Regions from separate parts of the Acetobacterium sp. MES1 genome, predicted to be linked through region 2. Evidence: riboswitches for the same ligand, from Rfam matches in the RefSeq annotation. Region 2 holds a riboswitch; the other holds the start of a gene.

Region 1 (16,801 bases), on a different contig from region 2:
AATGACATAACGAATGCCCAGTTCTTTTAACGCCAGGGTTTCCGCCCCGAGCATATCCAAAGACAGGTGGTACTGGTCTTTCATCGAGCCGATTTCTTTGCGCACTCCCTGTCCATCGACTATAAACAGCGGATAAACCACATCATTCATGGACAGCTGGGTTTCCCGGATTAAATTCCGAACCGCCGTATTTTTTCGTAATCGTGTTGGCAACATATTGCTGACCTCCTAATTTACTTCTAGTTATTTGCATGCACCGTACCGACCAATTGTTAATCTGTTGTTCGCCGCGGAATCGGACAGGCTCTGCCATGTCCGCTCCGATGCGTACAACATGATGTAACCAATTGTCGGTACTACTTCAGCTCTTTTACTCAAGTTTTATTTCTGTGAATCCTTCAAAATCGCATCCAGCATGCCCTGAATGGTATAGGTTTCGGCTTCGATATCGACAGTGATACCCAGCTCAACACATTTCTTTGAGGTCTGGGGCCCAATCGATACGCATTTTGCGGTGTTAATGGCATCAATATGGGCGGCGCCGATTTTTTCGACAAAAAACTCGACGGTGGTGGAACTGGTAAAGGTAATATAATCAATTTCTTTGTTATTTAACATTGCCAGCGGATCAACAGTGGCATGATCTTCGCGGATGGTTTCGTAGCTTTGAACCTCGTCGACTGGACAGATTTTTGACAATTCTTCGACCACATAGATCCGGGCATTTTTAGATCGGGGAATCAGCACCCGGCTGTCTTTAGTGAGCAGCGGCACCAGACCGCTGACCAGTTCTTCGCCGACATATTTATCCGGCACAAAATCGGCTTGCAGGCCCCGGGCTAAGAGGGCATTTTTGGTACCTTCGCCAATGGCGGTAATATGCAGGTTGCCAAAGGCTCGGGCATCTTTGCCACAGCGGGCCAACGAATCAAAGAAGACTTCCACGCCATTGATGCTGGTAAAAATAATATGGCTGTAGTCCTTAAGGCACTTCACCTTTTCGTCACAGGCGGCTTCGTTAATGGGGACAATTTTGATGGTTGGGAATTCAATGGCATTGCCACCCAACTCCGTGATCTTTTCAACCATTTGAGAACTCTGTTCCCGGGACCGGGTGACGATAATGTTTTTGCCAAACAATGGTTTTTCATCAAAGAAGCGCAGTTTTTGCCTTTTATTCACGACTTCGCCGACCACAATCAGGCTCGGCGCCGTGATTTTTGCTTCCGCGGCAATATCATAGATGGTGGTCAGGTTTCCGGTGACCACCCGCTGATAGGGGGTGGAGGCCCGATGCACCACAGCCACCGGCATTTCCGGATTCATGCCGTTTTTAACCAGTTCGTCACAGATCTTTTCCAGATTTTTAACGCCCATTAAAAAGACGATCGTGCCTTTGAGTTTGCCCAGCACCGGCCAGTCCAGATCTGATGAACCGTCGTAGGCGTTCGATTTTAAATGCCCGGTGATGACATGAAACGATGATACACAGTCCCGGTGGGTAATCGGAATCCCGGCATAGGCCAGTCCGCCGATAACCGAGGTAATCCCGGGGATCACTTCAAAGGGTACCCCAGCGTCATAGAGGTCTTCCCCTTCTTCGCCACCCCGGCCAAAGACATAGGGGTCGCCGCCTTTTAAGCGCAGGACCAATTTACCTTCCTGGCCTTTTTGGACTAACAGGGCATTGATATCTTCCTGACGCATGGCATGATTGCCAGCCCGTTTGCCAACATAAATTATTTCGGCATCGGTGCGGGCGTCATTTAGAAAGCTTTCATTAACCAGAGCATCATAAACCACCACATCAGCTTTAGTTAGAATATCCTTGGCTTTAACGGTCAGTAGGCCGGGATCGCCGCAACCGCCTCCGGCCAGATAGACCTTTCCCGGTTTTTCATGCACTGCCTGATAACATGCTTTAGCTAATTGTTTTCCCAAATTTTCTGCCTCCTCAGGTGCACCTTTTATGGATCGGGTCACCACCCGACTCCCATCTTCCAGACCATACAATCCGTATACTGTAATTTCCGCTGCTTCTATTTCGCAAAATGCGCCCACCGGAATATGACAACTCCCGTTTAAGGCATTTAAAAAACTTCGTTCCGCTTCCATCTGAATGATGGTGTTTTGATCGCTGATGGCAGCCATCAGTTCGTTAACCATCTGATTGCCTTCCCGAACTTCCACCGCCAGGATGCCCTGGGCCGGTGCCGGGATAAAGCTATTCTCCGGTAAGGTCACGGTCTGGTAGGCTGAGTCTTCCAAGCGGCCAATCCGTTTTAACCCGGCTGCCGCCAGAATGATGCCATCCAATTGCTGCTCCTGCATTTTGCGGATTCGGGTGTCGATGTTACCACGAATACCCACAATTTCCACATCCGGCCGCAGTTTCTGCAGCTGAGCAATTCGCCGCTTGCTGCCGGTGGCCACCACAGCACCCTTGGGCAACTCATCCAGGGCAGTAATCCGATGGGGTGTCAACAGGACATCCCGGGGATCCTCCCGAACCGGTGGCACCGTTAAGACCAGGCCTTCCGGCAGCTTTGACGGCATATCCTTCATACTGTGGATGGCCATATCGATCTCACCGGATAGTAGCGCATCTTCTAACTCCTTGGTAAACAAGCCCTTGTCGCCAATTTTATCAAGCGGTTTATCCTGAACCAGATCACCTTTAGTTTTAATAATCACCATTTCAAAGTTTACCTGCGGATGGGCTTTCGCCAGTACATCAATCAGCCACTGGCTTTGGGTGCGGGCCAGGGTACTGCCCCGTGTTCCAACTTTTATATTCATTTATCCTATCTCCAATTGTCAGTTATTTTCCTAGTTTTGACCTGAGTTCCGCATTGGAACATCGGGACAAGGCTTTTAGTTCTGCGGCTTTTTCGTTCGGCGACCCATCGCCAGCTAAAACTGCCTGGCGCAGCAATCGCAATAAGGCGGTTTTTTCGGTGTAGCTGTCATCATAGTGCTCGGCCAACTCAGCAACAATCTGCTTCGTTAAGAAGGGACTTGCCCCTTCGGTACAGACCGACAGGGTTAAGTCCCCCCGGCGAATGACGCTGGGAAAAATGAAATCCGAATCATCGGGATCGTCGACCCGGTTACACCAGATTTTTTGGGCTTGACAGTCCTTTTTGATCTGCCCATTCAAGGCACGATTATCGGTTGCCGCCACCGCCAGATCAATGTCAGCCAACTGATCTTTGTGATAGCTGGCATAAATCAGGGTCAGCTGATTGTTCTCTGTTTTAATAATCCCCTCAGAAAAATCCGGACTCACAGCGATCACCTGCATGCCGTTTTCCAATAAGATGACAATCCGTCTGGCGGCCACCTTCCCGCCGCCGACCACCAGGGCCTTTTTATTTTTTAAATTAAATAACAGCGGTGTCATCATTTTGTTGATCTGCCAATGTTTTTTTGTCCTGAATACCCGGGAACAGGTAGGTCACGGTTTTTTCAATGCCAATAATTTCCTCTTCGCATTCCAGCGACTTCAGCTGTTTAATCGGCGGCATCACCATTTCCCTAAATTTAGAGCGGATTACCTTGGCCAGATAGACTTCTTCTTTTTCGGTCAGGTTTAATTTTCCGCAAAGGTTCTCAATCGTTTCCTCGGCCAGTTGCCGGGAGGTTTCGTTTAAATCCCGGACCATGTTGTCGACCTTGGCGTGCGTCACCCAGGACAACAGTCCATCGATTTCATCCTGAATTTCGGCTGCTATTTTTTCGGCGACTTTGACCCGATAGGCCATCTTTTCATCCATGATGTTTTTAAAATCATCAATGGTCAGCAGCGTAACCATCGGCAAATTGCCAACGGCTTCTTCGACATCCCGGGGCAGCGCCAGATCGATCACTGTCAGCGGTTTATGGAGCGGCTTCATTTCATCGGCCTTTAAAACAACATGGGGTGATGCGGTGGCGGTAATAATCACATCCATTTCAGGAATAATCGCATAGCGGTTTTCATAGTGGATCGTTTGGACGTTTTCATGAATCGCTTCGCACTGATCCATATTATGAAAGGTCCGGTTGGTCATGTAGGGATTCTGAAAGCCCTCGGCCTTCATATAGCGCAGTGCCAGCACGCCCATTTTTCCCGAACCGATGATCAGTATTTTTTTATCGCCATAATCATTAGGATACTCCCGCTTGATATGCTTCACTGCGGTTGAACTTAAAGATAAGGGGGTTTCGGAAATTTTATAATCGGTTTTTACTTTTTTAGTAAAAGTGATCGCTTCGCGAAACATTTTTGTCAGGTATTTGCCACAGCCTTTAATTGCCTGAGATTTTTCCAGCGCATCCTTGACCTGGCCAAGGATCTGGTCCTCACCCAGAATCATCGAGTCGAGACCGGTGACCACCTCATAGAGATGAACCATCGCTTCCCGCTCTTTTTTGACAAACAGATAGGGCGCCAGTTCTGCTGATTTTTCGCTGAGATAAAAATCGGTTAAGATCTTTCCAGCTGCTTCAGGGTGGCGGGTTGACACATAGATCTCGCTGCGGTTGCAGGTCGACAGAATGATCACCTCGGCGATATCCGGCTCACCTAAAAGGGTCCGGATCGCTTCATTCAGGGTGCGATGGAGAAAAGCCCCTTTCTCCCGAATTTCTAAAGGTGTATCCTTATGATTAATGCCCGCTACTACCAGTTTCATCCGTTTGAACCTCCTTTTTCTGATTCCTGATCGCTTCTTCCAGAGCGGCAATACTGCGAAACCCTTTAATCCCCAGACACTGTTCCAGGCGAGTCATCGTCGCCTGTTCCAGACTGGCCGTTTCCAGGGCTTCGGTGTTTTTAAAAACGTCGGTGGTTTCACCTTCGACCAGTACCCCGCCATGATGGAGCACATAAGTATAATCACAAAATTCATAAATAAAATCCATATCATGGCTGGATAAAATAATCTTGATGCCTTTGGCCAAAGCGCCTTCAATAATCGCTTTAACCCCGGCCTTGCTTTTGGGATCCAGCCCCAGGGTCGGTTCATCCATCAGGATGATCTCCGGCTCGACGGCTAACACCCCGGCCATGGCCACCCGTTTCTTTTGTCCATAACTCAGATAGTGAACCGGTCGGTCAGCCAACTGCGTGATACCAGTCGCTTCCATGGCCGCCTGCACCCGCTGATCGATTTGCTCCGCTGCCATGCCCATGTTTCGCAGGGCAAAGGCCACATCGTCATAAATGCCGGAATAAAAGACCTGCTTATCCGATTCCTGGATGACCAGCCCAATCGATTTGCGAAATTCATAAAGTTTTTTTTTCTGATAGGATAAAGGTTGATCCTTAAAAAAAACGGTTCCCCCGGTCGGCTTGAGTAGCCCAATCAAGGCCGACATCAGGGTCGATTTGCCGGCCCCGTTTTCGCCGATCAGGGCGATGCAATTGCCCCGGCTGCCGTCAATCGACACCCCCTTGAGAGCGATGGTGCCATCTGGATATTGATAGGTTAAATTTTCTGTTTTAATCATTTTTAAGACCTTTCCGATAGCTTACATGAAAGTCTCCCTGGTATTGCTTCAGCTCCAGGGTTTTTGTCATTTCCTCGTAGCTCTGGATGGCCATGAGAAATAAATTGCTTAACATCATTGCGATGGATTGGAGTGCAACTCTTACATTACGGTAGCCAAACCGCAGTTCCTGCGCAGTTGCCATCAGTTTTATTTTGTCCCAGTAATCAAAGATGAAGCGGTAGGTTAAAATAAATATTTCTAAAAACGTATTACTGATGTGAGCTTTTTTCATGACTCCGGCGATCTGCATTACCGGGGTGGTGTAAATTAAAAAAAGCATACAGGAAACACCAGCCATAGCTCGGCAAAAAACCAGACTGGCCAGCACCAGATTGGTGGTGGTGATGCCGATGGTGAACTGGGAAAAGTTAACGGCCCATAAATAATCGCCGCCACCTTTTGAGATCGTAAACAATAACGCCAGGGCTCCGGGAATAACAAAGAGCGAATCAAAAATCAAGGTATGTAGATAAATCCGTACCGGAATTTTTGCCCACAGCAGGGTACAACCCACCATAACACCAAAAACCCCTGCCATATACAGGGGTTGATTGATAAAAAAGACTGACAGGAGCATGACCAATGAAACCACTACTTTGACAGTAGGATTGGCATTACTGAGTTTATTGGTATGGGCAAAACGATCAATCATGTCCGTCTCCTTCTAAAGATGCTGTTAATATTTGGCTAAGCTGATTTATCAGCCTTTTCATTTTTTTTCGATTTTTTATAAAGATAGAAAAAGCAGATTCCCAGTCCGCCGACGCCTAGCAGCTGTTGGAAATGAAATAGGTTTTCTTCCAGATCGCCGGGATCAAACAAACTTTCAAACCAGGGCACATAATTTTCATCGATTGTGGTGATAGCTGTTCCGGCGGCATCATCGGCTCCCGAAAATTCAGCGTCCGGCAAAGCAATCTGAGGGATAACAATCAGGGCGCCAATCAGCAAAACCAGAATAACTTTAGTTATCAGTGAGAGTTTCATTGGAAATAATCCCCTTTTCTTTATATTGGTAAATAGCATTAACTACCAGGACGGTTAAAATACCTTCGATAATGGCCAGCGGTATCTGGGTAATCGCAAAGATACTTAAAAACTTAACCATTGAAGCGGCAATCCCGCCAACCGGATCCGGGAAAGCCAGGCCCAACTGGATGGAAGTGGTTACATAGGTTGCCAGATCGGCTAAACACGCCGCCAGAAAAACGGTTAAGGCCTTCGGCACGTTGAGTTTTGACAAACCTTTGTAAATCCCATAAGCCACAAAAGATCCCACAATTGCCATTGAAAAGGCATTGGCGCCCAGGGTTGTCAGTCCGCCATGAGCCAACAGCAGCGCCTGAAACAATAGCGCAATGGTACCAACCACTACAGTGGCAAAGGGACCCAGTACAATGGCACCCAAACCAATCCCGGTCATATGTGAAGAGCTGCCAGTTACCGAAGGAAGTTTAAACGCTGATAAAGCAAAGGTGAACGCCGTGGCAATGGCTAACAGCACTTTTTGTTCGGGTTTATCTTTAAATATTTTTCCCACCTGATATAATCCAAATGCGATAAACGGTAGGGAACATATCCACCAGAAGACTGCCCAGCCAATCGGCAGAAACCCTTCCATGATATGCATGGCGTTGACTGGCTGTGATGCCAGAACGACCATAAAAAACACAATACCGGCAACGGTCATGGTTCTTTTTGCTTTTTTCATCTTAACGATCAACCTCCATATTTTTATAACCTCTTGAAAAAACCTTTCCGAAAAAAAAACCTTTTACCCACATTACGATGGGAAAAAAGGTTTCATCATTATACGTATTCATCAATTCGATAACTAAACGCCAAAGAACCAACTTTTGTTAATGTTACTAACTTCCCTTTTCCCTGGAAGGACACTTTAGTACATCATTTTAGTAGGTTTCCTGACTTATAGCGTTTATTCCCCTTGCCTTCCCAGACAATACGTGCCCAGTGACATATTAAGGAGACATAACTAATTACAGTGACCGGATCGTTCTGGATTCTAACCAGATTCCCTCAATGAAATTTTCATCCTAAATGATTTTTTACATTTCTTATTTAATTGTGTTTATATTATAACATGGATATGACAAAAGTACAGGTTTTTTTAGATGCCTTAAGGCTAAAAAACGGCTTTCCTGAAATCACTGCAGATAATTTTTTAGTTAGCGTTCTATCACTCGCAATCAGATCCCAAAAATGATACAATAGAGCAGCATATTTGTAATTCTTTAATGGTAAAGAGGTGGTATGATGAACAACATTAAATTCAAGCGAACCATACCGGTTGTGTTCGATTTATTAAATGCCGAAGATGATCCTGCCCAAATATTATATTATCAAAATCTAATCACCTGTATGTGGGCGTCGCCCCTTTTATTTTTGGGCGCCCTGGCCAATATCATTGTTGTGTACTTTTTTTGGGACGGCAATTTATTTGAGGTACTGTTAAACAGCGGGATATTTTTATTGCTGGGGCTAAGCTTTGAATTCATTTCCCGAAAAGAATTGGCCATCAATTTATTTGATCATCTCGTTTCACTCACCCAATCCATCACTCTGGCTTTTATCGTCGTCCAATACTACCAGATTATCGGTCCGGCAGTATGGTCTGTTTCGTTTGTGATGATTATCCTTTCACTGATGCGATTAAAAATAACGATGCTTTATTACATTGCCATAACCACCTTTGTCTGCGGCTTGTATGTCACCTTTTTGTTGCCAGTTGACGGATTTCTTTTTAGCCCGGTTTATTTTTTAATTCAAAATCTGCTGTTCTGCTTTATTTTCTGCCTGGCTTCAGCAACTTTTTATCTGAATTTGAATCGCTATGATAAAGCCGTGGTTCGTCTGAATGCGGTTACTTCGCAAAAAGAAAAAATTGCCCGGCTCTACAAAAAACTAATCCTTACCAAAAAGACACTGACCGTTCAGAATCAGGAACTTCAGGCCTTCAATGAAGAAATAAGGAAGAACGAAGAACGGCTCCATTTTCTGGCGTATTACGATGGTCTGACCGAGCTCCCTAATCGCAAAATGATTCTGGAACGCTTGCATCTGCTCGTTAATCTTTCCGAAAATGAAAAGGCATCCTTTTTTATTGTCTTTATCGATCTGGATAATTTTAAAAAAATCAATGATACCATGGGCCATCTCTATGGTGACGACTATTTAAGGTATACTGCCAAGCGTTTGAAGGAGCTCGTTCATGAAGATGATTTACTTGGCCGATTGGGCGGCGATGAATTTGCCCTGATCATTCAGCGGAATATCAAAGAAGATGCTGCTTACAACTACGTGGAAAGCCTGCGCAATGAACTATGTGATAAAATCAAAACCAGCTGCTCAGAATTTAAAGTCAGTGCCAGCTTCGGTATCTCGGTCTTCCCGCAGGATGGCAAGGATCCCATTGAGCTGCTTAACAGTGCCGATACCTCAATGTACAAGGCCAAAGAGCTGGGCCGCAATAACATTCAATTTTTCAGACCGGACATGAAAGAAGAAATTCTTAATAAGATTCAAATGGAATCCCTGCTCTTGAAAGCCTATGAGAATAAGGAATTTTTCATTGAGTATCAGCCTCAGTTTAATGCCGAGGATCATCGCATCCGCGGCTTTGAAGCCCTGATCCGCTGGGACTCCCCCCACTATGGCCGGGTTGCTCCGATGAACTTTATCCCCCTGGCTGAAGAAATGGGGCTGATCATCGGCATCGGCCACTGGGTGCTTCTGACCGCCTGTCATAAATTCAAGGAACTGGATATGCGTTTTGATCAGAATCTCTGCGTCTCGGTGAATGTCTCGGCGGTGCAAATGCGGGACAAAAACTTTGTCGACACGGTTAAAAACGTTCTTTCCGAAACCAGCATGGATCCCAGGCAGTTGGAACTGGAAATTACCGAATCCCTCTTTATCGATAACATCGAAGAAACCATTGACATGCTCAATGAAATCAAAGCGTTAAATGTCCGAATTTCCCTGGATGATTTTGGCACCGGGTTTTCGTCCCTGAGCTATCTAAGGCGGCTGCCGATTGACACCTTAAAAATTGACAAATCCTTTATTGATGATCTCTCCGATCAGGATTCCTCAATCCGCATTGTCGGCGATATCATTTCACTTGGTCATAACCTGGATGCCCACATTGTTGCCGAAGGTATTGAAAACAGCACCCAACTGGACTATTTAAAAGCCAACAACTGCGATTGCATTCAGGGCTTTATGTTTGGCAAACCCATGAGCGTTAAAGACATGGAAGCACTACTTCAAAAAAATCCCCTGAAATAGGAAACGCACAAACTACCGTACCGACCAATTGTTAATCTGTTGTTCGCTGCGGGATCGGACAGGCTCTGCCATGTCCGCCCCGATGCGTAGGGTCTGACCCCTAGGTCACAACATGATGTAACAATTGTCGGTACTAGGTTATCTTTTTTGATAGTCAAAAATCCCCTGAAATCGGGGATTTTTTAGTTGCCGCAGTTGTTCTTAATGAATCATCTTATAGTATGATCTGGCGGTGAGCAGATAGACGCCGGTATAAACCAGGGCATAAACGACAACACCAGCCAGAGTGCATAAAAAGATCAGCGTTACGTTGGTCAGCCGGAAGGCAGCCAGCATTTTGGTGATCACCGGGAAGGCAAAAGCCACATGAACAATGGCACCGGCCAGGGGCAAAAAGAACACCATCAGAATCTGCTTACGGATGGTTTTTTTAACCTCGGTTTTATCCATTCCCACCTTCTCCATGATCTCAAACCGTTCACTGTCTTCATAGCCTTCGGAAATCTGTTTGAAATAAATAATCAACACCGTGGCCATCATAAAGAGTGATCCTAAAAATACCCCCAGAAACAAAAATCCACCAAAAAAGAAATACAATTCCGTCAATGCTTCATACAGGTTTTGGATGTTGATATCCGGATTGCTCTGGGTTATCGCTGTCCGCAAATTAGCCGAAAAGGTGTTGAGGGTGTCCTCGTCCCCATCGAGATTAAACATCAGGGCATGAAGAGTGGTCTGGGGATCATCGTCATTCTTCATGGTCTGATAAACAGCTTCCATGACGGCATCATCTTTGACAATCAGGTAGTAGGTTTGGCCCATATCCTGGGTCTTTTTAAAGTCCATTGGAATGGCTTCCAGCTGTTCAGTAATCAGATACTGCGCATCGCCAAAAACAATGGTCGCTTGGCCATAATTGTCACCCACCGAAAAGATCAGCATTTCATTTTCAGCCAGACTTTTATTGCCACCGGTTAAGCGGTTATAGTCGTCCAGGGGAATCAGGGTTATGTTCGAGATCCTTTCATAATACCTGGCATCGGTGCTTTCATCCTCAACCATATCCTTCAGAAAATGACTACCTTCCTGAAAAGCTCGAAAACGAGCCAGATCAAAAGAAATTTCATCGCTACTCCTTATCTTCAGTTTCTCTTTTTCCGATTCAACAGTCGCTTTGACCTCAGCGAAATCGGTGTTGTCTACTTCTCCGATAATACTGACATCCATGGGATAAAAATCCCGCCGCATCCCTTCCTGGCCGACATACAGCGATACCGTTGTCGACAGGGTAACTAACACCATGGTGCTTAGAATACAGATATTGGCCAGCCCGACAGCGTTTTGTTTCATCCGGTAAATCATCCCCGATACTGAAATAAAATTGCGGGACTGATAATAAAATTTTTTGTTCCTTTTCAGTTGTTTTAGCAGGGTAATGCTTCCAGAAATAAATAGGGCATAGGTTCCGATGATTACAAATACTACCGCTACAAAGAAAAGCATCAGTGCCTCAAGTGGCGTTTTAACTGACAGGGCAATTCCATAGCCCGCCCCCAGCGAAATCAGCCCGATCACGGTAACGATCCAGGAAGATTTTGGTTCTTTCTCCCCATGTTGTCCGCCTTTTAGGAGATCGATGGGGTTTGAGAGTTTTACTTGTAAAAAATTCGTCAGGAGCGTCAAGCCAAAGATCACCAGAAACACCCCGGTAGTGATTAACAGCCCCCAATAATCAATATGAAAACTTAAGGGGCTCTTGAAATGAACGATATTCAAAAGCAGTAAAAACAGCAGTTTGCCAATCAGTATGCCGCCGATCAGTCCCAGGCTCAGGCTGATCACCGTCACAAAGACGGTTTCATAAAATAACACCCGGGCGATATGCTTTTTTTCCAGGCCCAGGATGCTGTATAACCCGAGTTCTTTTTTGCGCCGCTTGATCAAAAAACTATTGGTGTAGAAAAGAAAGATCACCGCAAAAATACCGATTACGATGATGCCCAGAAAAAGTATGATTTTTAAATTCGTAGATCCGGGCATTTGATCGAGGCCCTTATTACTGTGGATCGAAACCATGGTGTAAAAAGCAATGATTGATCCGATACAGGTTAGAATATAAGGAATGTAGGTATTTCCATTCTTCTTGAGGTTAACCAGTGCCAGCCGGGGATAAAAGAATTTATTCACAATCCTCACCTCCCGACGCCAGCACCGACAACGTATAGGAGATTTTCTGATACATATCATCGTTGCTCATCGAACCCCGATAGATCTGATTGTAAATTTCGCCATCTTTAATAAACAAAACCCGGTTGGCATGACTGGCAGCTGCCACCGAATGAGTAACCATCAGAATCGTCTGACCCAGTTCATTGATGGCTGAAAAAATCTTTAGCAGATTCATTGCCGCCTTGGAATCCAGGGCTCCGGTCGGCTCATCGGCCAGTACCAGCTTGGGCTGGGTAATCAACGCTCGGGCCACAGCCGCCCGCTGTTTTTGTCCCCCGGAAACCTCATAGGGAAATTTCGGCAAAATTTCTTCGATGTTTAATCGTTTGGCCAAGGGACCCAGTCGGCTGTTCATTTCCTGATAATTTTTTTGAGCCAGCACCAGCGGCAAAAAGATATTATCCTGAATCGAAAAGGTATCGAGCAGGTTAAAGTCCTGAAAAACAAAGCCCAGATTGTCCCGCCGAAAGGCTGAGATCTCACTGTCCTTGATGGTAACAATGTTCTTTCCATCAAGAAATACTTCGCCACTGGTAGGCTTATCCAACGAGGCCAGAATGTTGAGCAGGGTCGTTTTTCCCGAACCGGATTCCCCCATAATAGCCACGTACTCGCCCTGGTCCACCGAGAAGCTGACGTTGGATAATGCCTGAACCTGATTTCCGCCAAAACGGGTGGTATAAATTTTCTTTAAATTCTTTACTTCAAGTAATCGCATATTTTTTCCCCTGATCTTAGATTTATTTTATCGATAACCAAAGTATAACGAAAAAGAAAAGCGCCAGCCATCGCTTTGGCTTACATTTCGGTTGTTAATCTTACACTTTTGTAAGATTGGCCTATAACGCTTCAAAGCCTCGGGTTGCCAGATCAATGCTGACCCGGGTACCCTGACCCACCTGGGAGGATACCGTGATCGAATGTGAGAGCTTATTTAACACCTGCTGACAAAGATAAAGACCAATCCCAGTGGATTTTTTATCCATTCTGCCATTGTAACCAGTAAAGCCCCGGTCAAAAATCCGGGCTATATCTTCGGCCCGGATGCCGACGCCGGTATCTTCGATGATCAGGGTTTTTTCTGCGCACTGATCCAGATAAATGGAAATCTTACCCTGATTAGTGTACTTCAGGGCATTGGAAATAATCTGTTCCAACACAAAAACCAGCCATTTTTCATCAGTCAGAACCCGGCAATCGAGTTCTGCCAACTCCAGCGATATTTTTTTATTGATAAAAATAATGCCATATTTTTTCACCGCCTGTCTAACCAGATCCCCCAGATCATACTCAACCAGTAGCAAGTCTGCGGACATGCTCTCCAGCCTTAAATACTGCAGCACCATCTCCACGTATTGTTCGATCTTAAAAAGCTCCTGCCGATATGCACTGATCCGTTCCCGTTCCCCCTCTTCGGTCTGCAGCAACAACCCCATGGCCGAGATCGGGGTTTTAATCTGGTGGGCCCATAAGGTGTAATAGTCAATCATATCGGTTTGACGGTTATCAAACTGAGAGATCAGTTCAGCCCGGCTCTTGGCCAGCACCCGGATCAAGGTTTGATAATTCTCTTCCAGTAAACCCCGGGGCTTTGGTAATTCCCCTAACCCGGCAGTGGCCCCGCTAATTGCTGCATTCAAACGCTGATGTTTTTGATAAAAGCGCCAAAAATCGATACTGGCAAAAACGACTGCCAGTGCCGTTACTAATTCGGCACTGTAAACAATCGGCTCCAGCGGCAGATAGTAGAGCGCATAGACCAGCGCATAGACCAGCATCATTAACACAAAGGCAGCAATTACCTTGATCCGGCTTTTCAGGTAGGCCTTAAAAACAAATGTCATGTTCATCTTAGTCTCCAATCAAATAGCCAATGCCCTTTTTGGTGGCAATAAAATCCGACAATCCGGCCTCATCCAGTTTTTTGCGGAGCCTGGCGATATTAACCGTTAGCGTATTGTCATCCACAAAGCAGTCACTGTCCCAGAGCCGTTTCATAATCACATCCCGGGAAACCACTTCGCCCTTGTTTTCCAGCAGAATCTGGAGGGTCTTAAACTCATTTTTGCTCAGCTCCACTTTTTGATCCGCATAATGAAGGCTGGCATCACCGAGATTCAAAATCGCACCTTTATGTTCCAGCAGGTTGACCTGACCCTGAAAGGAGTAGGTTCGCCGCAGTAGGGCCTGAATTTTTGCCATCACCACCGCCAAATCAAAGGGCTTGGAAATAAAGTCATCCCCGCCCATATTCATGGCCATAACGATATTCATATTGTCACTGGTGGAGGAAATAAAGATAATCGGCACCTTGGAAATTTTGCGGATCTCGCTGCACCAGTGGTAGCCGTTAAAAAATGGCAGCGAGATATCCAGAAGCACCAGCTGGGGATCGTAGGCCACAAAGTCATCCAAAATATAATGAAAATCGTCGATGGCCGCTGCTTCAAGTCCCCATTTTTCCAAATGATTTTTCAGTGCCCTGGCAATAATCTGATCATCTTCGATAATTAGTATTTTATACATAGAATCCATCCAATCATTTTTTATCCGGCAGACAAAATACTCATGAGCAAGGCGAAACAGGCATGATTCGTTGCCGGTTATTCACTATTATAAAGCAAATTAAGCAGATTTCAAAATCCAACTGATTAGATTGTTCATATTTTTTAAAACTCGTCAATAACAACTATATAAAAATCCGGTAAATGGGTATAGATTTAATAACGACACGGTTAATTATTTGGATGATCAATTCCCTGCCATTTTTTAACTTTTGTAGCGCAGAATTTTTACGTGTTTCGATTCCAACCCGGACAAGGAGGGGTAAAAATGACTGATCACGAACACTCACCTGACCGCAATGACGCCAAATCAGCTCATGACGAATTAAATTGGGCTGAACTGGAGCGAACTGAGGTCGACTCAAATCAAAACCACTCATCACCAATTGTTCCACCACCAAAAAAAAGCAAAAAAAAATTGATTATCATCCTGGCAATTGTTGGTAGTATTCTGATTCTTGGTAGCCTCACTTTTTTCCTGTACAATCAGTTTGCCTCAGCCAATCTGACCAGTGAAGAAAAAATTGAGAAAACCACCGATCAGGATGAACTAAAAAAACTCTATGACGAACTGCTCAGTTCCTATGCAACCTCCGGAAAATCCGAAGCTGAAATTCTGGCCTTACTGGAACGGGCCGCCAAAGAAACTGGGGATCAAAGCTACATTCAAAACAAAGACAGCTATCTGGTTAAAAAGCCCAGTTTTAACCTGGCTCCGGGCAGCTATGAGGGTACCCAAAACCTGGAAATCATCAAGGGTAACTCTGGTGATACAATTTATTATACCATTGATGGCAGTGTTCCTGACAAGACCTCGCCAAAATACACCAGTGCCATTCCCCTACCCCTTGGCGAAACCACGGTTAAAGCCGTCGCAGTGAGCGATAAAGGCTTTTCCAGTGCAACGATTGAAGGAAAATACATCCTGACCGCCCCCCAAGCCAATACCCAGTCTGTGCTAACCCCGGAAGAATTCATTAACAAAATCTATGGCGTATGGTATAAAACCGATTATGGCAATTCGTTGTCGATTTCTCAAACGACCTATACCGAGCACATCCCCAACCCTCTTAGCAATGCAACCGGTGATTATAGTGTTGTTTCAACCACTGATAACGGCGGGACCATCAAGGTTCTTAATTTTACGGTTGAAGGCTACAATGCAGGTGATATCCTGATTGAATTTGATTTTGGAACCCCTGGTGATAATCAGATGCGGCTCCGTCATGAAGGCAAACCCTGGTGGGACTATGCCGCTGCTGAATATATCGGTAGCGGTCAATATCATTTACCTTTCCAATTTGCCGGATCCGATATTATTACCCTGAATTAGCGCACTACTGCCAATACTAAAAACTCCCAGTCGTATGACCGGGAGTTTTTCTGGGTTACAGTTATTAAATTCTATTCCACACTCCAGGCTTCCACATTAGGAATGGTGTTTTCCTCGCCGCCATCGGTGGTGTAGGTATAGAGGTATTCAACGGTACCCCAGACCGTTACCATTTGACCTTCAACCAGCGGTGCTTCACCCGAATTCAAGCGATAATAAACCTGAACCATCTGATTAGGATCATCATTGACATCCATGATAAAATCACAGAAGTATTGCTGATTTTCATAATTTTCATAAACCTGAAAAACCCGCCCTGTCATCTTGACTTTTTTTCCAGTTTCGTTTTTGGCGTTATCAACGATTTCGGCGTAGGATATTTCTGCGGTTTGCGCTTTAAACGGATCCAGGCGCACCTTTCGCTGAACCAGCGTCTCGTTATAGTAGCCCATGTCAAAATCACCTTCGTAAATCACCTCGCCATAATAGTTGTAAAGCGTACCCTGTCCGTCATAACGATTATCAGTGTAATTGCCATCATATATGAGATTCTTATTAAGATATTCTTGTCCCGGCCCATTTAACAAATCATTCTGGTAGTAGCCTTCCTGCATAAACCCATCTTCCCAGACAGTTTGCCCGCTCCCCTGAAAATGACCTTGTTCCCATTCGCCCTCATAGGTCCAGGCCACTTCATCCTCGTCGGAAACAGTAAAGACACCATTCCCCTGGGGTAAACCTTTGACCAATTGACCCGTATAAGTGCCGGTTTTCTCACCAAACGACAAGGCCAGAGTGATTTCCTGATTTTTTACCGACTCTGACTTGTTGC
Region 2 (16,801 bases):
GGTGGCGTTGATGAACGAGGGTAGAATCGAAGCCATTGGCCCCCCATCGACTGTGATTACCAGCGATAATCTCAAAGACGTCTTTAAAATCATTGCCACCACTGGTACCACCGATGAGGCCGGAATTCATCGGAAATTTATTGTGCCACTAAAAAATATCCGCTGACTGACTTAACTGATTTATCTAGAAAGGATCATTCCATGCTCAAAAGAAATTACTTTCTGTTTGGCACCCTGCTACTCGTCGGATTACTGCTAAGCACCCTGACCGGCTGCCAGATCCAGAACCAAGCCACAACGGTACCAACCAAAACAATTGTCGATTGTCTAAATCGGGAAGTAGAAATTCCGGCAGATCCCCAGCGGGTTGCCTGTCTCTACGCCTCCACCGCTCACATCATGACGATGCTGGGCCAGGAAGCTAAGATCGTCGGCATTCCCAACGGCATCAAGCGGGATGTACTGATGTCCTATAAACGGCCGGATATTGGTTCGGTATCGGTTCCCTTTAACGACGGTGCCATTAATATTGAAGAACTCCTGGCCACCAACACCGACCTGGTACTGCTGCGCAAAAGCACCGCCGAAAATGCCGGGGAAATCGAAAAACTCGATAAGGCCGGAATTCCCTGGGTTGTCATTGACTATGCCAGCCTGGATGATCTCCAAAAGGCCATCGCCGTAACCGGCACCGTTTTTAATCAGGAACAGCGGGCCACCGATTACAATGCCGCCCTCCAGCAAACTCTGACGCTGATTTCCGAGCGGGTCAGCAGTCTGCCGGAATCTGCCCGCCCCCGGGTTTACCATGCTGTCAACGAGGCCGCCCGAACCGACCTGGCTGGCGATCTCTGTAGCCAGATCACTGATGCCGCCGGGATTATCAATGTTTCAACTCAGGGCGGTAGTCTGATCACTGATGCCGAAAAAACGATGACTACTCTGGAACAGATCTACAGTTGGGATCCCGATGCTATCATTGCCAATGACATCATTGCCAGCAACTATATGCTAAGCGATCCCAAATGGTCGGGCTTAAGAGCCGTGGCCGAGCAACGAGTCACCACCCTGCCGGTCGGTGTCACCCGCTGGGGCCACCCTGGTTCGATGGAACCCCATATGGCTGCGTTATTTATCGCTATGACCTTTTATCCGGAGCTGTTTGCCGATGTCGATCTGACCCAGACCGTCAAAGACCACTATCAGCAATGGTTTGAACTTACGCTGACTGATGCCGATGTGGCCACGATCTTATCCGGTGAAGGGATGCGACTGGCAAAATAGCTAAGTCATGCCAATATCAAAAAAGGAATCCCGGCTGCATCAAAGCAGCTGGGATTCCTTTTTTAGTTTCGGCAGGCAGCAACAAAAGCCTGCAGTATTCTCAACGTATTTTCATCATCCCGCCATAAAAACTCAGGGTGCCATTGTACTGCCAGACCGAAAGCGAGACCCTCGATTTCCACCGCTTCCACCAGGCCATCCCTGCTAAACGCCGCGGCGGTCAGTTGGGGTGCTAAGCGGGCAATCGCCTGATGATGCATACTATTGACCCGGATCATTTCCATTCCTATGATTTCATACAGCCGGGATTTTTTATTGACCATAACCTCATGAACTGGAAATTCATAATTGTTTTGTTGAAAATGCTGAATCGGCAATTCCCGGTTGACCTGCTTATTGATATCCTGGTAGAGTGTTCCTCCTAATGCAACGTTAAATAATTGAAGTCCCCGACAGACCCCGAAAACCGGCTTATCCCGATCCATCACTGCCCGTAACAGTCGTAATTCCAAATGATCACGGGGTGGATAGATTTCATTGCAGTATTTTAGCAAAACTTCGCCATAGTGCTGCGGATCCACATCCTGGCCTCCGCTGAAAACAAAGCCATCCAATCGCTCGGCAATCGCTTCAATGTCCTCGTCGTGATTCAAAACTGACAAAATCACCGGGATTCCACCGGCGGCAATTATCCCCTCGGGATATCCCGGGTACATCCAGATGCTCTTTTTATTGCTGTCATATAAGGGTAAAATCCCAATTAAAGGTTTTTTTTGTGCACACATTTTCGTTTCCTCGTTTCTTACGCCTGGTTAAAGCTAGGGTAAAATGAAAATTATAACCCGTACCGATAACCTCAACCATTGATATTATTTTAAACGAAAAGCATCATAATCACAAGGAAAGTTTGATTCTTAGACATAATTGTGACCAAAGTGTGATTGCTATTGTACCAAAAGTGTTATAAAATATACTTAACTTTGAAACAGGAGCGACGGCATGTCAAAAAAAAGATTCTTATTTATCATACTAATTTCCCTGATTGTTTTACTCTTTGCCGGTTGTGACAAAGATGACGGTACCACCGCCTATCTCACCTTGATGACGGTTCCCACATCAGCAACCATCCCCAATGGACTGCATCTTGACTCGATTTTAAGCATCACTAATCCCATCCCGGATGATCCCAATGGCGCTACGACCACTGTTCAGTTTGGTGTTTTTGGTTATACCAATACCGCCGGAGAACCGGTTTACTATGTTTACGGCAAAAAAGAATCTATCTCTGACGACCAGTCTCATTTGCTGGAGCAAGGTTTTTATCAAATGGATTATCGGGTCGACGAACAAAACGTTTATCTGGCCTTGAAAAACGGCAGTTCTCCCCTGACCAAGGTTGACAAGGGTAACGGAATTCCCACCGTTTACGATGGTGAACTCCCCTTTGGATTCTATACCCCAGTGGAAGACAAGGATGGGTTTTACACCTTTGTCGATGCCAACGGAGTAACCCAATACCGGGTATATGCCACCTTCCTGAACAAGAACGGAAATTTTTTCCCGGCCTCGGAAGAAGGCCAAATGATTGCTGGTGCCTTGCCCATTAACAAGTCAGTGGAAGAAACCTTGCAATCCCAGGGACAAAGTGCTGTTTCCAAAATGATTACGACTCCAATTACCTGTACCAACATACCAACCACATATGTTGTATGAGCAAACCCACAAAAACAGCCACTCAGCAGTTTTTGTGGGTTTTATTGAGCTTTAGTCATACACCGGATGATATTCTGGATTTTGGTGGGCTTTAAAAAATAGGGTCAACTGTGCTTCGGTGGTTCGCCCCAGTGACAACGGTGGCAGCTGATCCATGGCAAAGAAACCACTCTCGATGGTTTCAGCGTTACATTTAAAGTCCCCCTCCAGTAATTCACACAGCATCAGGATCTTATAAATAGTATACGGACAGGTATCCTGGACCCATTTACTGCGATCCAGCAGCCCCACCAGTCGGGTTGGCTTAACCAGCACTCCAGCTTCTTCAAAGGCTTCTTTAATGACATTTTCCTGGGGTGTCCGGTTGACATCAGCCCACCCCCCCGGCAGAGACCAACGGCCATCAATCTTTTCCCGCACCAGCAGGATCTTATTGTCGACAATCACACCACCCCGAACATCGACCTTGGGCGTTAAATAGCCTTCTTCCCTGATATAGTAATCTTTAATCACCTCATGGGAAATCTCTGTATGTTTTTCGATGATTTCTCGGGACAGCTTTTCAATTTCACGATAGCGGACCAAATCATAGTCATTTTTGCAGTAGGTTAACCCCGACTGTGAGATTGATTGTAATTCTCTTGCCCATAAAAGCCATTGTTTTTCCATCTTTCTTCTCGAAGCAACGCTTCGCTCCTTTCAAAATTAACAATTTGTGTCTTCACTTTCTTGAATCTTATGTTATAATATAGATAAGAATTAATCTAATCTGTTTATTTCTTTATTTTTGGGGAATATAACAAAAGAGATTAACATTGACTTAGGAGGTCTATTATGTGTAAAGAACCAAAATTTTTCGTCTGTAAACATTGTGGGAATTTCGTAGGAATGATTCACGAATCAGGTGCTCAAATGATCTGCTGTGGCGATCCCATGACAGAAGTTGTTCCCAATACGACTGATGCCGCTCAGGAAAAACACGTTCCTGTCATCACCGTAAATGGCAATACCGTCACCGTTGATATTGGTAGTGTTCCCCATCCAATGACGCCTGAACACCATATCGCCTGGGTCTATCTTGAAACCACCGAAGGTGGCCAACGAAAATGTCTGGCCGAAACCGGGGCACCGAAAGCCGAATTTGCTCTAACCCCTGGGGATAAAGTCATTGCAGCCTATGAATATTGTAACCTTCATGGTTTATGGAAAGCAAGTTTATAATTAAACACATGCTGTGAAAAATAATCCAGTAACTATAAAAGCTGCCGTCTTGGCAGCTTTTTCAGATTGTCAGAAGAATTCTTCAATAAATTCAGCGTAAGTGCCGTTGTAAAGGTTCATATCAATAAACGTTTCATCACCATCATAGCCGTCCATCATACCCCGGTGACTATATTGCCAGAAGGTAAAGGTTTCACCGTTTGGCAACGTTTCAGGCCAGGCATTATCCAGATCGACGATCCAGATTTGATAATCTTTATAGTCGGTTCCAATATACATTTTAAAAATGCGCTGGGTGGTATAAATTATTGGTTTTACCCCATAATGATTTTCCAGTTCCTTTAGAAATTCATCAAGGATAACCTTAACCTGTTCCTTCGGTAAGGCATTGTCTTCATAAATTCCATACAATTCCAGATCGACGACCGGTGGGAGGTTCTGATCTGAAACCGGTACATTGGCAATAAAGTTCTGCGCTTGCGCTTTACCCGTCGTGTCATAATTTAAAAAGTGATATGCACCGACCTTAAGGGCTGTTTTCTGACTCGCTTCCCAGTTCGTTTTAAATTTCGTGTCCACATAATCATCACCCTCTGTAGCTTTGATGAAGGCGAAATCAATATTCTGATCAGCCAATAGTTCCCAATCAATATCGCCCTGGTAAGCAGACAGATCCACCCCTTTGACCAGATGATCCTCCCTTTTGGTCTGATTAAATGTATGGGTTACCCCATATATAATCAGCACAATGATAAACAAAACTCCAATTCCCACCCCCAGTGAGATAGCTTTTTTTACGGACATTCCATATTCCCCCTACTTTTTAATGTAAACCTGGTAATAGCAATTTGCTTCGCTGGCGGTTTGCGAAAGCCGACATCAAAGTAAATCTTTTTCAATGTTTATAAATTACGCAATTACTTATTTAATGTAAACATTATAACAAAATATTTACTGGCGGGGAACCCTCTTAAGGAGTTATAATATAGCCACCATCCCAATCAAAGAATTCAAATTGATACATACAAGGAGATGCCATGGAAATAAATACCATCCTAACCCCGGTTCTTGCCGAAAAACTGGTTGTTTTGAAAGATAATATCAAACGTTTCCCCAAAGTCAGTATTGCCTTTTCCGGCGGTGTCGACAGTACCCTGTTGCTGCAGGTAGCAGTTTCTGTGCTAGGAGATGCTGTATTGCCCATTACCGTTAACGGTGCGATGCTGCCCAAATCGGAATTTGCCGAAGCCCAAGCGCTGGCCAAAGCCATCGGAGCAATCCCCTTAGTGCTTGAAGCCGATGTCTTTGCATTGGAAAATTTTGTAAAAAACCCAACTGATCGCTGTTATCATTGCAAAAAATTTATTTTTACCCAGATCAAAGATGCTGCTCTGGCCAATGGCTACGAGGTAATTCTGGACGGCTCCAATCTTGATGATATGAAGGACTACCGACCCGGGATTAAAGCTCTCGGTGAGTTGGGGGTTTTTAGCCCATTAAAAGAGTCTGGACTAACCAAGCAGGATATTCGGGATCTCTCGGCCTATTACGGCTTACCAACAGCCACCAAACCGGCGATGGCCTGCCTGGCCACCCGGATTCCTACCAACACGCCGATTACTCCGGCCGCTCTGGCGGCTATAGAAGCCGGGGAGGATTTTCTCAAATCCCTGGGCTTAAGCCAATACCGGCTGCGACTGCTGGGCGATACCGCTAAAATCGAATGCGACCCTGACGATTTTACCACTATCATCGACAACCGCCTGGCCCTGATCGACACCCTGAAAAACCTCGGCATCAAATCCATCACCCTGGACCTGGCTGGCTACAACTGCGGCAATATGAACGGCTAAAACTCTTCGTTTAATTCATCCAGCTCCCGGTACATCTGGTAGAGATCGTAGTAGACCCCTTCTTCCCGGAGCAGTTCCTCATGAGAGCCTTTTTCGACAATCCCGTCTTCGGTAAGAACCAAGATCGAGTCGGCATTTTTGATGGTGGTCAGCCGATGAGCAATGGTAAAGGTGGTTCGACCCCGAGTCAGCTCTTTTAGGGATTCCTGAACAATCCGTTCGCTTTCATTATCCAGGGCCGAGGTCGCCTCATCAAGAATCAGAATCGGTGGATTTTTTAAAAATACCCGGGCAATACTGATTCGCTGCTTCTGACCGCCTGAAAGTTTGATCCCCCGTTCGCCGATATGGGTATCATAACCCTGAGGCAGCTTTTCAATAAATTCATGGGCCCCGGCGTGTTTGGCCGCCTGAATGACGCTGTCCCGGCCAGCATCATTCCGACCATAGCTGATGTTCTCATAGACCGTCCCCGAAAAAAGATAAACGTCCTGCTGAACAACCCCCACCTGGGTTCGCAGCGAATGGAGGGTCAAACCCTGAATATCCTGACCATCAATCAGAATCCGGCCGGAGCTCACATTGTAGAAGCGCGGAATCAGATGACACATGGTCGTTTTTCCGCTGCCGGACGGTCCGACTATGGCAATATTTTGCCCTGCCTTCACCTCAACATCGATATGAGACAGCACCGCATCACCACCATCGTTGTACTGAAAGCTGACATCTTCAAAACGGATATCACCAACCACATCGGTGAGTTCCACCTCATTCGCCTGATTTTCATATTCGGTCGGTTCATCAAGAATTTCGATAAAGCGCTCAAATCCGGTCATCCCCCGTTGAAACTGCTCGGCAAACTCGACAATCCGGCGGATCGAGGTAAGCAACGTCGTGACATACATCAGGTAGGCCACATAATCCCCGGGATTAATGGCGCCGTAAATCATAAAAATCCCTCCACAAACCATCACCAGCAGATACATCAGGCCGTCAAAGAGCCGGGTCGTAGTCTGAAATCCCGCAAAATAGCGATAAGTTTTCTTCTTTATTTCCAAAAACTGACTGTTTCCCGCTTCAAACTTCAGCTCTTCAATCGTTTCATTGGCAAAGGACTTAACCACCCGAATCCCCAGCAGATTGTCTTCCACTTGGGCATTGATCTCCCCGGTCTGCACCCGGGAGCGCTTCATCTCCCGGCGCATCCGCTTGCGGAAAAAAGTAGTGGTTAAAAACATCACCGGTAGGGCCATAAAAATAATTACTGTCAGCCAGAGATTGACGGAACTCAGAATCGCAAATGAAATCCCAATTTTTAGCGCGGCAATAAAAAACTCCTCCGGACAATGATGGGCAAATTCGGTGACGTCAAAAAGATCCGAGGTCATTCGGGACATCAGCTGGCCGATTTTCGTATCACTGTAAAACGAAAAAGATAACTTCTGCAGATGGGAAAAAAGATCCCGACGCATATCAGTTTCGATCCTTGCCCCCATCACATGACCGATATCGGCCATAAAATAATTGGCTACCGCATCGATGAGCCGCAACGCCAGATATAATAGTCCCAGTTTCAAGATAATCTCCACGGTCAGACTGGCCAGATCATTGATGGCGGTGTTGGTAATGAACCGAACAATTAACGGCAATACCAGATCGCAAACGGTCGTTAGGGTCGCGCAAAATAAATCCAACAACAGAATCCACTTGTATTTTTGATAATAGGGTATAAAACGTTTGATGAGTTGCGTATTTGTGATTTCCAAAAATATTCCTTCTTTCTTAATTGATGTATTTAAAAACTTAGGGCAATTGAGAAACGACTAGCCATTTCCCAATTGCCCATTCATGGTTGTTTATAAATTACTCTATTGACTGACTTTAGCCTGATCCTTCATAATTTCACTGAGGGATGTGGCCAGACCGGCCAAGCTCTGAATTTCAGATGGTATAATGATCTTGGTGGCTTTGCCATCAGCTACCTTTTCAAAGGTTGATAAGCTCTTCAGCGCAATCACCGACTGGATTGGATCAGCAGCGTTTAACATTTTAACCCCATTGGCAACAGCTTCCTGAACCGTGATAATCGCTTCGGCTTCCCCTTCTGCCCGTCTGATCTGGGCTTCCCGGTCTGCTTCAGCGCTTAAAATAGCGGCCGCTTTCAAACCTTCTGCCTGCAAAATTGCCGCAGATTTTTCACCTTCTGCCACCAGAATGGCGCTGGCTTTTTCCCCTTCGGCCTGAAGAATTTTTTCACGTCGTTCCCGCTCGGCCTTCATCTGCCGTTCCATCGCATTTTGGATCGCTTCTGGTGGCATAATATTTTTAAGCTCCACCCGATTGATTTTAATCCCCCAGGGATCGGTGGCTTCATCGAGAATCACCCGCATCTTGGTATTAATGACATCTCGGGAGGTGAGCGTTGCATCAAGCTCCATATCCCCGATGATATTACGAAGGGTCGTAGCCGTTAAGTTTTCAATCGCCTTCATGGGATTATCCACCCCATACATATAAAATTTGGGATCGGTTACCTGCAAATATATAACCGTGTCAATTTGCATTGTGACGTTATCTTTGGTGATAACCGGTTGTGGTGGAAAATCGGCTACCCGCTCTTTTAAACTGATTCGTTTGGAGATCCGGTCAATAATTGGTATCGCAATATGAAAACCGGTTTCCCAGGTAGAATGATAAGCTCCCAGCCGTTCGACTACATAGGCATTGGCCTGAGGAACAATCTTGGCATTGACAATAATCACAACAATAAAAATGATAAAGATGACACCTAAAATAATGAGCCCATACATGTTTTTTCCTCCTTTTATTTTGAAATAGTTTCTTTCTCAGCCGCCCGAACCATGGCCTTAACGCCTTCGATTCCCACAACAGTCACTTCAGCACCAATCGGAATAACAGCCTCACCATCGACATTCCGGGCTGACCAGGACTTCCCGTCTATTTTGACCGCCCCCTGACCTTTGAGGTTATTGATTTCTTCTTCAACAATGCCCCGGTTTTTAAGGATCCGATCGGCATTGGTCGCCATTTTTTTGGGATCCAGATGTTTCTTTAAAAACGGCTTTGTACCCAATAATAAACCAATGGAAACGACAAAAAAAACGATCATCTGCACCCAGAAAGCCGCGCCAAAATAGGCAGCAACTAAAGCCACCAAAGAGCCCACACAAAACCAGATTGAAACCAACGCCCCAGCTGTAACCAGTTCAGCTACCAGAAAAACGATAAACAAAATCAACCAGATAAAAACAAGATTCATCCTCTCACCTCCCTCATTCATTTGATTTATTATAACATAGTTTGATTCTTTTTTTATCTCAACTGTCCAAATCATTTTTTTAATTTTTTTCTTGCACATTTATTTTTTAGGTTGTATAATCAAAAACAAGTAAATCGAAAAGCGAGCATATGGTGCCTTAGCAATAAGGAGAATAGGGAATCAGGTGAGAGTCCTGAACGAACCCATCACTGTAAGGGCGGAGCAAACCACAAAGACCACTGTTTTTTAATGGGAAGGTGTGGCGTAGCGCTAAAACCCCAAGTCAGGAGACCTGCCTATGATCGATCCTGAATGAACGAAGGTAAAGTTCATGGCGGTTATTTTTTTTATAAATGCTGTGGGCTTTTTTTTTTTCTAAAATACCAACAATCATTCAGGAGGAAACAATGACAATTCTGGAAAAAGCACGGGCGGGTGAAATCACCGCCGAAATGATTTATGTGGCCGAAAAAGAAGGACTCGATCCCGAGCTGATTCGCCAGGGAGTGGCCGCTGGCGAAATCGTTATTCTTAAAAGCGCCCGCCCCAATATCAACCCGGTGGCAGTCGGTAAAGGACTGTTTACCAAGGTCTCAGCCAGCGTCGGGATGTATGAAGTTGACGACACCATCGCCAGTGAAATGGCTAAAATTGACCAGGCCGTTAAGGCCAAGGCCGATACCCTGATGGACTTAAGTGTCCGGGGCCCAATCGATGCAATGCGTGAAAAAGTCTTAGCTACAGTGGATCGGCCAGTCGGTACCCTGCCCCTGTATCAAACCTTGGCCATGGCTCAGGAAAAATATGGTACCGCTTTAGATATGACCGCCGACGACATGTTTGCGATGATGGAAAAACAGGCTGCTGATGGTGTCAGCTTTTTAGCCCTGCACTGCGGCACCACCATGGACGTGATCAACCGCGCCAAAGAAGAAGGCCGGATTGATCCCCTGGTAAGTTATGGAGGCTCCCATCTGATCGGCTGGATGATTCACAACCACTGTGAAAATCCTTTCTTTACCCAATATGACCGGGTCCTGGAAATCTGTAAAAAATATGATGTCGTCCTGAGTTTTGCCGACGGCATGCGTCCCGGCTGTATCGCTGATTCACTGGATGGCGCTCAGGTTCATGAATTGGTGATCCTCGGCGGCCTGGTTAAAAAGGCCCGGGCGGCTGGCGTTCAGGTGATGGTTAAAGGTCCTGGCCACGTGCCGCTGGATCAGATTCAAACGACTGTCCAATTACAAAAACAATTATGCGGTGGTGCACCCTACTTTGTCTTTGGTTGTCTGCCCACTGATTCCGGGGCCGGGATGGATCATGTCACTGGTGCCATTGGCGGAGCGATTGCCGCCTATTATGGCGCGGACTTTCTCTGCTATGTGACCCCGGCCGAACACATCGGTATGCCCAGTGCCGAAGATGTCTATCTGGGCGTGATGGCCAGCCGCATTGCCGCCCATGCCGGTGATGTCGGCAAAGGTCATCCGGCGGCGATTGCCTGGGATCTGGAAATGTCCCACGCCCGGCGGGAACTCAACTGGGGCCGACAGATGGAACTGGCCATCGATACCGAAACTGCCACAAAAGTCTGGAAAGATCGCAGCACCAACTTCGCCTCCGAGTGCAGCATGTGCGGCGACTTCTGTGCCATGAAAATTATCGGCAAGTATTTACGAGACGAAAACCAGGAAGTGAGGAACGAACGATGACCCAAATGTTAAAAGCCCGGGCGGGTAAAATTACCGAAGAAATGGAAATGGTGGCGATTAGCGAAGGCTTCACCCCGGAATTTATCCGGGCGGGAGTAGCCGCTGGCCGGATTGTCATTCCTAAAAATAAATTGCGCAACCGTTCTAAAATCTGCGGCATCGGCGGCGGACTGGACGTCAAAGTTAACGGTCTGATGGGCACCTCCGGTGACCGCGATGACATGGAAATGGAAGTCAAAAAGCTAAAAATCATTGAAGCCGCCGGTGCCCATGGCTTTATGGATTTAAGTATGGGTGCCGATATCGATACGATGCGGACCTTGAGTTTAAGTAATTCCAATATCGCCGCTGGCTGTGTGCCGGTGTATCAGGCGGCCAAAGAAGCGGCTGATAAACGGGGCTTGATGGTCAATATGACGGCCGATGATCTTTTTTCCGTGGTCGAAAAGCAGTGTCAAGCCGGTATGGATTTTATGGCTGTCCACTCGGCTCTAAATATGGATCTTCTCAAAATATTAAAGAAAACTGGCCGGGTGGCCGATATCTGCAGTCGGGGCGGCTCGCTGCTGACCGGCTGGATGTTCCATAATGATAAAGAAAACCCCCTCTATGAACAGTTTGACCGGTTGCTGGAAATTCTTAAAGCCACCGATACAGTTTTAAGCATCGGCGATGCCATCCGACCCGGCGCCAACGCCGACTCCCTCGATCAAGCCCACCTACGTGGCTTGATGGTTGCTGGCGAACTAACCAAACGGGCCCTGGCAGCTGGCGTTCAGGTGATGGTGGAAGGCCCCGGCCATGTGCCCCTAAACCATATACCCTCAGCCATGTTGCTGCAAAAACGACTTTGCTTTGAGGTGCCCTATTATATTTTGGGCTTCCTGGCCACCGATGTTGCTCCCGGTTATGATAATATATCCGGTGCCATCGGTGGGGCCTTTGCTGGTATGCATGGGGCCGACTTCCTTTGTTATCTGACTCCAGCCGAACATCTGGGTCTGCCCAATGAAGACGATGTCCGTATCGGTGTCGAAACCACCCGGATCGCTGCTAATGCCGCTAATGTCTTAAAGCGTGGCGGCGCGGCCTGGAACCGCGATCTGGCAATGTCCCGGTCCCGGGTTGCCCGCAATCAGGAAGAACAGGTCAAAAACGCCATTAACCAGGCCAATCTGATTGCTGCCCTGGCGGCCCAGACGCCCTCCCATGGCTGTGCCGTCTGCGGAGACAGTAAATGTCCGGCCGATGTGGCCGCGGAGTTTTTCGGACTGGCTTAAATTATTGATTAAATGATGCGGGCGAACACGGTTCGCCCCTACGAACTGCCAAATCACTACGTTTCTAAAATAGATGTTTCATTATTTTTTATCGGACTAAAAACAGCACCCGATCTAAATCATCAGACCGTAGGGGAGGTCCGTGACCTCCCGAAACGCTGTGCATTATAATTAATACCATAGAGAAGGGATAAGTACCATGATCGAAACCAAATATACCTTAAAACACGTCATCGATAACACCGAACCAGCCGATCCCAAGTGGCGGCAGGCGGCCCGGGATCATATTGAACAATTGGCCATTCCACCCTGGAGTCTCGGTCAGCTGCTGGTCGTCGCTGAACAACTGGCTGGCATCCAACGCACCATCCGCCCCAACGTCGATAAAAAAATGGTCATCACCATGGCCGGGGACCACGGCGTCGTGGCTGAAGGCGTTTCCGCCTTTCCCCAGGAAGTCACCCCTCAGATGGTAGAAAACTTTGTCAAAGGCGGCGCTGGCATTAATGTTCTGGCCAAAGCCGCCGGGGCTGAAGTGATTGTTGTCGATATGGGCGTCGCCGTGGATATGCCCGAGCTGGTTAAGCAAGGCGCCATCATCGACTGCAAAATCGCCCATGGCACCAGGAACTTTTACTGCGAACCGGCAATGACCCGGGAACAGGCCATTGCTGCTCTGGAAGCCGGAATCAACGTGGCTACTCAGGTCATTGAAGAGCAGGGGATTAACCTTTTGGCCACCGGCGATATGGGGATTGGCAACACCACACCCAGCGCTGCAATCCTGGCCGTCATGGCCGAGTATCCGGTTTCATCCGTCACCGGCCGGGGAACTGGAATTGATAACGCCGCTCTGATTAATAAGATCAAAGTAATCCGGGAATCGATTAACCGCCATCAACCCGACAAAACCGACCCCATCGATGTCCTCGCCAAGGTCGGCGGCTTCGAGATCGCCGGGATTGCCGGCGTAATTCTGGGCGCCGCCTTCAAACAGGTACCAGTCCTGGTGGACGGCTTTATTTCCACTGCCGGCGCGTTGATTGCCAAGGCCCTCTGTCCCCAGGCGCTGGATTACATGATCCCCTCCCATCAGAGTGAAGAACCGGGACATCAGCTGATGTGGCAGGCCCTTGGGCTCAGACCGCTGCTTAACCTTAATTTCCGCCTGGGAGAAGGCACCGGAGCAGCGGTCGCCATGCATCTGGTGGAATCTTCCGCCCGGGTGATTAGTGATGTCTTAACCTTTGCCGATGCCGGAGTAACCAATGGTCATGAAGGGCTATGATCCTAAAACCAACGGCGGTCAGTATCTGGAAGACCTGGCCACGGCCTACTGGGTTTCCGATTCCCTGTTCACGGCGCTGGAGATGGATCTTTTTGAGACCATCGATGACTTCGGAATCCGGGGTGCCAGTCTCGCTGAGCTCGCCTCAGCGCTGGGCGCCAACGAAAGCGCCCTGGAACGGTACCTGGCTCTTTTAATAAGCCTTGGCTTGCTGGGACAACACCAGAACATTTACTATAACCAATTGATAACCAAAGAATATCTACTAAAAGAGAGTCCGCTTTATCAGGGCGACTCAATCCTGTGGCGAAAAAACCTGCGCGATGACTGGAATACCCTCAAAGCCTCGCTGTCTGCTGGCGGCCGGGTTAATTTTTTACCGGAAGATATCAGCGAGACGGAATTGAACCGACGCCGGGCCAACTATATCCGGGCCATGGACAATGTCGCCAAGCTTAAAGCCCGTGACTGCACTGCCTTTTTTAGAGAACTTAGTGGTGCTATTCTCGATGTCGGGACCGGCTCCGGGGCCATGGCGCTGGCCTTTTTAAAAGCTTTCCCGGACACCAACGCAACCCTGTTAGATATCAAACAGATGCTGCCCCAGACCCAAAAAATTGTTGAGGTCACCACTTTCTCTGACCGGGTCTGCTATCATCCCGCCAATATTCTGGAGCCGGAATGGGGGCTAACTCAAAAATATCAGCTGATCATTCTTTCAAATATTGTTCATGCCTACGCTGAAGCGGAAAATGAACGGGTCTTAAAAACTGCAGCCAGCCATTTAAGCGATGACGGCATCATCCTGATCCATGATTTTTTTAATGAACATCACCCCGTCAAAGCTCATCTGAGCGATATCAATATGTTTTTAAACACCTACAATGGCAAGGTTTTTTCCGGAGCCTGGGTGACTATTGAACTGGAAAAGCACGATTTGGTCACCTCGCCGCTGATGCCCCTGACCACCGACACCGCCCTGATCTTTGCCGCCCGATCTCAGTCGGCACTGGATCGCCTTTGCTTTCAACAGGATACCAATTAACTGCTAATCAAACCAAGGAGAAATCATGAAAATACTTTTCATCCAGGCCCTTTCAATGGAGGGCATCGATATCGAGCGGGTTTATCCGATTGGAATCGTCGTTTTAGCCTCCCAGGTTGAACGCTGCACCGATCACACGCTAGCGCTTTTTGACATGAATATGGCCCTCGATCCCTATGGGGATCTGCGGCAGCAGCTGGATCTCGTACAGCCGGATGTGATCTGTCTTTCGCTGCGTAACATCGATCCTCTGGGTAATAAAACCTCATCGCTGATTCCCAGCTTTGCCGTAACTCTGGCGGTGATTAAACGCTACGCCCCAAAGACCAGAATCTTAGTTGGCGGTACTGGCTTTTCGTTGTTCCCGGATCGGCTGATGAACGAATATCCGGAAATAGATTTCGGCGTCACCGGCGAGGCCGAGAACATCATCGTCCCATTACTTAATAACCTTAACGATCCGCCCCGGCTACCAGGACTTTGCTATCGAGAAAAAGAAGCGGTGATCATTGTCCCACCAGTCGGCGATTATGATATGCGTGACTATATCATGCCTAACCGCGATCTGCTGGATCCCCGACCCTACCTCACTGTCAATAAATATGTCGAAAGCATCGGCGTGGAAACCAAACGGGGCTGCTGTTTTTGCTGCGGCTATTGTTCCTATCCGCTGCTGCAAGGAACAAAAATGCGCTGCCGCACCCCGGAAGCGGTGGTTGACGAAATTCAATTTCTTTATGAAACCTACGGTGTCACCCGAATTCACTTCACCGATTCGGTGGTTAATATTCCTGTTGATCATCTCGATTCGATCTGTGCCGAAATTATCCGGCGGGGTCTCCCGATCAACTGGAGCGGCTTTTTCCGGGAGAACCTGTTAACCGAGGAAAACGTTGCGCTCTATACCCAATCCGGCTGTGAATGTTTTTCACTGTCCCCCGATGGCCTCAGCCAGACTGCACTGGATGCGCTGGATAAAAATATGAAGGTCCAGGATATCCTCGACACCGCTCAGGTTCTGGCGGCCAGCGGCGTGGTTACCGTTTATCACTTTCTGGTCAATACGCCCGGGGATACCGCCGCCACCCAGCAAGAAGCCAAGGAACTTATTGATGCGATTTATAAAATCCATCACGCTTCCAAAACCCTGGGCACGATCGTCCTTAATAATATCCGGATTTTACCGGGCACCAGGGTCGAACAACAGGCGCTGGAGCATGGCGTGATCACCCCTGAAACCGATCTGCTCTACCCGACTTATTATAACCCGGCGCCCTACGACCGGGCTCGGTATGAACTGGAAATCTATCACACTAAAAAAAATATCTTTATGTGGCAGGAGGTCACCTCATGAACGTCATTCTACTCGAGCATCCCCGTTCCATCAGCGCTGATCGCTGTAACGATATCGCCAATGCCCCCCTGTCCGCCTGTCTTAACACCGGCTACATCGGTGGCATGCTGGCTGCCAACAACATTCCAATAACCATTGTGGACGCTTATCTGGAACAGCTGGATTATCCGGCCATTGAAGCACAAATTGCGGCCCAACCGCCGACGATTTTAGGGATTCATCTGGTGTATCACTGGAAGGACAATCAGACCCTGTATCAATTTATCGAACACGTCAAACAAAGCTACGGGATTGCCTATGTCTGTGTTTATGGATTTTACCCCACCTTTGCCTATGAGGAAATCTTGAACCGCTGCCCCGCCATTGATGCCGCTCTGTTGGGCGAGACCGAGCTGACTTTTTTAAAACTTGTTGAAGAATTTCCGACCGTCCCTGATGCGGGAATTGCCAAGCGCACTGATAACAGCATTGTCGCGACCCGCGGTGAGGTCGTTATGGATGTGGATTCATTGCCCTTTCCGCTGCGCAGCAAGGGTTCCTATTCGTTTGGTGAGGTCAATATCTCCGGTAGTCGCGGCTGTTACGGCGGCTGTACATTCTGTTACATCAACCCCTACTATGGTGATATTAAAAGGAAATGGCGGGGACGAAGCCCGGAAAATATCATTGCCGAAATTGATGCGGTGATGAAAGAAACGGATATCCGCTACTTCTACTTTATGGATCCCAACTTTTACGGCCCCGGTCATGCCGGTAAAGAGCGGGTCC

The links. Region 2 has a riboswitch for cobalamin ahead of thiC (phosphomethylpyrimidine synthase ThiC). Riboswitches for the same ligand answer to the same signal wherever they lie in the genome.
Positions count from the first base shown of each region.
Region 1: linked by a shared signal. The riboswitch ahead of BI182_RS03500 (energy-coupling factor ABC transporter permease) and the one ahead of thiC (phosphomethylpyrimidine synthase ThiC) in region 2 are both predicted to bind cobalamin.

Region 1 covers NZ_MJUY01000011.1:35,819-52,619, reverse strand. The annotation lists gene hemB (porphobilinogen synthase) at 1-216, opposite strand, end outside; gene hemC (hydroxymethylbilane synthase) at 382-2,799, opposite strand; gene BI182_RS03525 (precorrin-2 dehydrogenase/sirohydrochlorin ferrochelatase family protein) at 2,822-3,406, opposite strand; gene hemA (glutamyl-tRNA reductase) at 3,384-4,676, opposite strand; gene BI182_RS03515 (energy-coupling factor ABC transporter ATP-binding protein) at 4,651-5,493, opposite strand; gene cbiQ (cobalt ECF transporter T component CbiQ) at 5,486-6,187, opposite strand; gene BI182_RS03505 (energy-coupling factor ABC transporter substrate-binding protein) at 6,223-6,522, opposite strand; gene BI182_RS03500 (energy-coupling factor ABC transporter permease) at 6,500-7,246, opposite strand; cobalamin riboswitch at 7,431-7,608, opposite strand; gene BI182_RS03495 (putative bifunctional diguanylate cyclase/phosphodiesterase) at 7,807-9,843, shown strand; gene BI182_RS03490 (FtsX-like permease family protein) at 10,045-12,030, opposite strand; gene BI182_RS03485 (ABC transporter ATP-binding protein) at 12,023-12,790, opposite strand; gene BI182_RS03480 (sensor histidine kinase) at 12,912-13,922, opposite strand; gene BI182_RS03475 (response regulator transcription factor) at 13,924-14,598, opposite strand; gene BI182_RS03470 (chitobiase/beta-hexosaminidase C-terminal domain-containing protein) at 14,905-15,969, shown strand; gene BI182_RS03465 (MORN repeat-containing protein) at 16,041-16,801, opposite strand, start outside.
Region 2 covers NZ_MJUY01000025.1:5,966-22,766, forward strand. The annotation lists gene BI182_RS08460 (ABC transporter ATP-binding protein) at 1-166, shown strand, start outside; gene BI182_RS08465 (ABC transporter substrate-binding protein) at 202-1,284, shown strand; gene BI182_RS08470 (gamma-glutamyl-gamma-aminobutyrate hydrolase family protein) at 1,347-2,069, opposite strand; gene BI182_RS08475 (hypothetical protein) at 2,284-2,997, shown strand; gene BI182_RS08480 (NUDIX hydrolase) at 3,049-3,666, opposite strand; gene BI182_RS08485 (desulfoferrodoxin family protein) at 3,832-4,218, shown strand; gene BI182_RS08490 (glycoside hydrolase family 25 protein) at 4,288-5,022, opposite strand; gene larE (ATP-dependent sacrificial sulfur transferase LarE) at 5,256-6,071, shown strand; gene BI182_RS08500 (ABC transporter ATP-binding protein) at 6,068-7,831, opposite strand; gene BI182_RS08505 (SPFH domain-containing protein) at 7,940-8,881, opposite strand; gene BI182_RS08510 (NfeD family protein) at 8,896-9,351, opposite strand; cobalamin riboswitch at 9,485-9,664, shown strand; gene thiC (phosphomethylpyrimidine synthase ThiC) at 9,759-11,066, shown strand; gene bzaB (B12 lower ligand biosynthesis ThiC-like protein BzaB) at 11,063-12,346, shown strand; gene cobT (nicotinate-nucleotide--dimethylbenzimidazole phosphoribosyltransferase) at 12,546-13,634, shown strand; gene BI182_RS08530 (class I SAM-dependent methyltransferase) at 13,615-14,679, shown strand; gene bzaD (B12 lower ligand biosynthesis radical SAM protein BzaD) at 14,705-16,033, shown strand; gene BI182_RS08540 (B12-binding domain-containing radical SAM protein) at 16,030-16,801, shown strand, end outside.